DNA from 2 places in the Desulfosporosinus sp. SYSU MS00001 genome. Region 1 is predicted to be linked to the other one. Evidence: riboswitches for the same ligand, from Rfam matches in the RefSeq annotation. Region 1 holds a riboswitch; the other holds the start of a gene.
What was found. Region 1 has a riboswitch for lysine ahead of ACPUYX_RS03955 (amino acid permease). Riboswitches for the same ligand answer to the same signal wherever they lie in the genome.

Region 1 (3,131 bases):
AAAAAGCGACTTCAGGCTGGCTTAACTTTGCCGGAGGGCACGCAAAAGGGCTTATAGCAGGAATGGCTGCCAACATGCTGCCACCTAAGGCTCATGGTTTTGATCCTCTTTATATCAATAAATTATGGGCATGGATTGCAGTTCACATCTTTAATGGTATGCCTGGTGTAACAGATTTCTTAGTCCCTATCTGCGAAATAGCCGTTGGTATTGGTATGATCATCGGCTTCAGACTCTTATGGGTTGCACTTCTTGGACTCTTCCTCAATGTACAGTTTATTACTGCTGGTTCCGGTAACAACTTTGGCTATATTTGGACAAATATTATTATCATGAATTTTGCCAAATACTTTGAGTTAATTGGTTTAAGCGGATATCTCAAGTTTAAAAAAGGACAAAGATCCTAAAACAAGCAATGGCAAAAGGGATCATCAAAAACTTTAAAGAAGTTTTTGATGATCCCTACTTTTTCAGTCTTCAAAATACAATGTTCTTGATCTCTTTTTATTAAAGGGATATCAAGGAGTTTCAAACCAACTGATCCAGCCACTGAAAATATTCGTTCTCTAATTGACCAAGCGTATACTCATTTCTCGCATCTCTGAGTTGCTTATTAAGGCTGCATTTATCCGCATCACGAAGCAAAACGATTCTCATAGGTGCATCCACAAGTACTCCCCCTTATTACATTTTTAGGATTAACATATCAACTGTAATCCAAAGGAAAACACTAGTAGTACCCGTACCGCTGTAAAATCTTCTTAATTTACAGGCTGTTGTAAATATTAAGTAATGAATCGAGCCTCTGGCTAACTTGAATAACTTCTGGGTCAACAAGCGGCTTTTTCAGTCCAAGAACATTTAAGTGCTCTCGCAAAGTTTCAATCATCTGAAGTATTTCAACACGGCTCATTACTATCTCACTCCAAAAACCAGTTTACAACATTACCTTAACACAAATGCTATTATATTCCAAATGTGGATCGGAATCAATTAAATCCGTTAAAAATTTACTCGTTCTCAGTTTTTCCTAGCGTTTTATTTTATAAAAACCACTTCAAGTTCCTCTAGCTCATATACTATAACTAATTATCACTTGCATTTTCAAGATTGTTAAAAAGAGTATAAATTTCTTCAAAACTTTTCGTGATGTGATTTATTCTTTGATTTTGTTCGTTTAAATTCGTTAACACCCCTTCGACTGAAGCCGTGTTTTCTTGGGATATAGCAGAGATTGATAATACTACGCTAAAGTCCATAAACTTACAGTCTAAATGAACAGAATATTCATTGACAAGAGGGCTTATCCCGGTTACGATACTAAAGGATCAACTTATAATTCCAGAGAACCATAATTTCAGGGTAGAGGCGCGGTCCTCAAGAGTAAAGTCATTTTTGATTAGGGAAATATTATGACTTGAAAGGGAGTATCGCCGAAGTGTGTGAGATAATACCCAAAAACTCACATGCTGGTTATGTATTCGAAAGGAGCATAACTGTCACAAGCGTCTTGTGGAGCGCTACCTGCTTCGGCGATATACCTTCTAAAATAGGTAAGCCCTTAAGCAGCACAGAGATAGCTTCAGGGGGCTTACTTTTATTTTGCCTTAAGAAAATCTACGGAGGATTAATATGAGTGACAAAAAACTAGGGTTTTGGTTATTAACTGCACTTGTTACCGGAAACATGGTTGGATCGGCAATTTTTATGCTTCCACAATCTCTTTCCAACGTCGGCTCCCCTGCAGGTGTATTGCTTGCCTGGCTGTTCACCGGCCTCGGAGTTTTAATGCTGGCCCATGTATATGGCCAACTGTCAGACTTCAAACCAGAATTAATCGGTGGCCCGCCCAGTTACACGCGCGAATTATTTGGCAGTAAAAGCAAGCTGGGACAAATCATGGGATTCGAAATTTCATGGGGCTATTGGACCTCAAATTCACCTGGAAATGCTGCAATTCTTATTACACTTGTTGGTTATTTAACGTATTTCCTGCCTATTTTACAATCTAAAACAATTCTCTTTTCCCTGGGCAGTTTTAATGTTCAGATAGGTAATTTTCTCTCTTTTGCTATTGCTTCAGCGGTACTTTGGTTTGTTCATTATCTGATGTTTAAAGGAACCTATACTGCCAGCAAAATTAACTTCTTTGCAACTGTGACTAAAATCCTAGGCTTTATCTTTTTTATAATAATTGCTCTTTCCATCTTTGATGTAACCTATCTCCATCCGTTTATAGCGGAAAAGACGCTTAAATCGGGCGAAACAATCGGACTTTTTCAGCAAATGAATCAAGGAGCTATTCTTACGCTCTGGGCCTTCGTAGGTGTAGAATCTGCGGTCTGGCTATCAGGGCGTGCCAAGAGGCTACAAGATGTTAAATGGGCAACACTTACAGGCTTGATCATCGCCTTAGCTATTTACCTTCTTATTACCTTCTTAGCAATGGGGGCATTGCCAGCCAAAGAGTTGATGGTTGCCGATAAGCCTTTAGTTGACGTCTTGACGAAAATTATTGGCGCAAAGGGTTCCTTTATCATGGCCACTCTCGGAGTTCTCTCTATGCTCGGGGCAACGGTTGGTTGGATATTACTAAGTGTTGAGGTCCCATATCAATCCGCTCGCCTTAATCTCTTTCCTCACTGGTTCGTTAAAGAAAATAAAAATGGGGCACCCTACCGAGCTGCCTGGATAACAAACGCCCTTACCCAATTATTCCTGCTCTCAATGATTTCTGATACTATTGCCAATGCATTTAACGAAATGATTATTATTGCCACACTTGCAAATTTAGTTCCTTACCTTTTCTCCGGCATTTATTCTTTGGTAGTAGTTTTAAAAGGAGAAAACTACGAAAAAATTAATTTATGGAAACGTTTACTGGACGGAACAATGGCTCTGGGAGCCTCTCTTTATTCTTTCTGGGTTTTGAAATCCGGCTTAAGCGATTTAAAAACTTTAGTCCTTGGCATGTTGCTCATCGTATCCGGGTTAATTCTTGTCCCTTTGCTGCCGAAGCATGTAAAAGCTTAAAAAGCGGAAGTGAACTCGTTCAGCTCAAGCTGAACATTAATAAATACCCTAAAACAAAAGCAGGGTTTATCGTTTGAAAGCGATAAACCCTGCTTCTT
Region 2 (3,131 bases), on a different contig from region 1:
TCGGTTGTTGGGGAACGATAACTATTACTTAGGCGCTGATGTAGGATCTGTTAGCACGAATTTAGTATTGCTCAGTGAAAAAAATGAAGTGGCTTTAACGCTCTATCTGCGAACTCAAGGACGGCCTATGCAAACGATCCAGGAAGGAATTAAGGTTTTGAGGTCAAAGATTGGGAAATCTGCCAAAATAATCGGTGTAGGTACAACTGGCAGCGCTCGTCAGTTAGCGGCAACGTTATTAGGTGCGGATGTCATTAAAAATGAAATTACTGCTCACGCTGTAGCTGCCTCCAGAGTTAATCCTTCAGTTCAGACCATTCTGGAAATCGGAGGTCAGGATTCTAAAATTATTATCCTTCGTGATGGGGTTGTTTCTGATTTTGCCATGAATACCGTTTGTGCCGCAGGAACCGGATCATTTCTTGATCAGCAAGCGGCCAGACTTGGTATACCCATTGAGGAGTTTGGTCATCTAGCCCTTGAAGCTGCAAGTCCCGTTAAAATAGCCGGGAGGTGTTCAGTCTTTGCCGAATCAGATATGATTCACAAACAGCAGCTGGGGCATGCACTGCCGGATATTTTGGCCGGACTCTGCCAAGCGATGGTTCGCAATTATTTAAATAATGTCGGCAAGAACAAGGATATACGAGGGCCAATTTTCTTCCAAGGGGGTGTGGCTGCCAATCCTGGTATTCGCAAAGCCTTTGAAGAGGAGCTTGGCCAACCCATTATAGTCCCGGAACATTTTGGCGTGATGGGTGCTCTAGGAGCTGCTTATTTGGCACAGGAGAAGGTAGGAAGGCAATCAGAATTACGGACAAGGTTCCGAGGGCTACAATTGGGTGAAACCCAGTTTAATGCTCGAAGTTTTGAATGTTCCGGTTGTGCCAATCGCTGTGAAGTTGTTGAGATTCTGCAGGAAGGATCAATTTTGGCGCGATGGGGAGATCGCTGCGGAAAATGGGCCAACGCTGTTGGCAAGGGTACCTTTAAGGGCAAATCCCAAGAAGACGAGCAACAAGGAGCATAAAAGAATAGTCAGAGCCCCGAAAAATTTCCAGGGAAATTTCCGGAAAAATATTTTGACCTTCCATTAGAAGTTTGGTATACTGAAAAAAATTTCATATGCCTCATCTCTTTGGAGGTGTGGTAGAGGCGCGAATGACATAAGTACTATGGAAAAGGTTGCGGCAACTGATGAGACCATAGAAAAGGGGATTTCGCCGAAGCGCAAAAAGCAGCGTGATTTTTGTGGCTGGTTCTACAGTCAACAACTGTGGGACTGTCATACGATAGGTTTATGAAGACTATCGTATGGAGAACTACTCCCAACAGGAGAAGAGGGTCAATGTTAACGTGCAGTTGTACGGCAACAGAGGACCTCCTTCTGTTGCCGTTTGTATTTTATTAACTAGAGAAGGAAAAGTAATAGGAGGAGAGAATATGAGGCTGCACGGTACTCAACGAGTTAATGAACAGGGACATTTGGAAATAGGCGGGTGTGACACCATATCATTGGCGCAGGAATTTGGCACACCTCTTTACATTATGGATGAGGCCCATATTCGGGAAATATGCAGACGATATTATCTATCCTTTATTCAAGGAATGAAAAATGCCGAGGTGATTTATGCTTCTAAAGCGTTTTCCACCTTGGCTATGTGTCGGATCGTAAACCAAGAGGGATTAGGGCTGGATGTTGTCTCGGGCGGAGAACTGCATACTGCTCTGCAGGCAGAATTTCCTGCTGAGCGTATCTATTTTCATGGTAATAACAAATCTGCAGTAGAATTGGCAATGGCCATTAAGGCCGGCGTTGGACGTATTGTTGTTGATAATTTTTATGAAATGAGTCTTCTCAACGAATTGGCCGAAGAATTGCATGAATCGGTCAACATACTTCTGCGAGTGACCCCTGGCATTGAAGCCCATACTCATGAATACATTCAGACAGGACAAATCGACTCCAAGTTTGGATTCACCCTTACGAACGGAACTGCTGACCGGGCTTTGGATTTGGCATTATCCTCTTCCAACCTTGTTGTCAAAGGAATTCATGCCCATATCGGGTCGCAAATATTCGAATTGGAATCCTTTAGTCACGAAGTCCAGATTATGATTCAGTACATGGCAGATATTCACAAACGGACCGGGTACCTTTTGGAGGAATTGAACTTAGGCGGAGGATTTGGAATTTACTACGCTTCAGGTGATGAACCTGCACAGATTGAGGACTATGCCAAAACTGTGCAAAATGCTCTTGAAAATGCCTGTCAAAGTTATCAATTTCCAATTCCTAAAATTATCATTGAACCCGGACGTTCTATTGTCGGAACGGCGGGTACTACCCTCTATACGATTGGGTCAATTAAAGAAATTCCCGGGATACGTAAATATGTTGCTGTTGACGGGGGCATGGCGGATAACCCGCGTCCAGCTCTCTATCAAGCACGCTATGAAGCTGTTTTGGCAAATCGTGCCGGTGAAGAAACTGCTGAGGAGGTTTCGATTACAGGGAAGTGTTGCGAGTCCGGCGATATGTTAATTTGGGATATTAATCTGCCCAAAGTTGAATCAGGTGACCTGTTAGCCGTATCTTGTACCGGCGCATATAATTACTCGATGTCTTCCAATTATAATCGTCTTGCCCGGCCTGCTGTTGTCTTGGTTGAGGGTGGCAAGGGTGATGTGATTGTGAAACGTGAAACATATCATGATTTATTGAGAAATGATGTTCTCCCCGAACGTTTAACCCACTTGCCTATAGCTAGTCGCTAGGACTGAAGAAAGGATCCGTGTACGTTAATTCGTATCCGGGTCCTTATCACTAATATCCTTTTTGAGGTCGGACTAAGGTTAAATCAAGGGCAACTAAAATAAGAATGGCAATCAAAATTAGGGTCAGACCATTGGGGGAAACGGGCCTTGAGTAAGCGTTATGAGGAACTAGAACTTGGGGATAACCTAAAGGCAGCGGCGGTATGCTTCCTAGGATAGAAGGCCCGTAAGGATAAGATTGATAGTAAGAGGGTAAAGGTGTTGACAGAGGGAAAGAGGGTTGGGAGTTATTAGAATAGGGTAAATAATTTTGTTGAGTCAAATAGTGATTAGGATATGAGATGAGATTGTTT

Region 2: linked by a shared signal. The riboswitch ahead of lysA (diaminopimelate decarboxylase) and the one ahead of ACPUYX_RS03955 (amino acid permease) in region 1 are both predicted to bind lysine.

What each region holds. Positions count from the first base shown of each region.
Region 1 is NZ_JBNFTW010000002.1:120,896-124,026, reverse strand. It holds gene ACPUYX_RS03970 (DoxX family protein) at 1-407, shown strand, start outside; gene ACPUYX_RS03965 (hypothetical protein) at 529-669, opposite strand; gene ACPUYX_RS03960 (aspartyl-phosphate phosphatase Spo0E family protein) at 767-913, opposite strand; lysine riboswitch at 1,356-1,531, shown strand; gene ACPUYX_RS03955 (amino acid permease) at 1,633-3,033, shown strand; gene ACPUYX_RS03950 (Bcr/CflA family efflux MFS transporter) at 3,130-3,131, opposite strand, start outside.
Region 2 is NZ_JBNFTW010000013.1:88,823-91,953, forward strand. It holds gene ACPUYX_RS18975 (CoA protein activase) at 1-21, shown strand, start outside; gene ACPUYX_RS18980 (acyl-CoA dehydratase activase) at 5-1,030, shown strand; lysine riboswitch at 1,143-1,333, shown strand; gene lysA (diaminopimelate decarboxylase) at 1,444-2,778, shown strand; gene ACPUYX_RS18990 (hypothetical protein) at 2,828-3,131, opposite strand, start outside.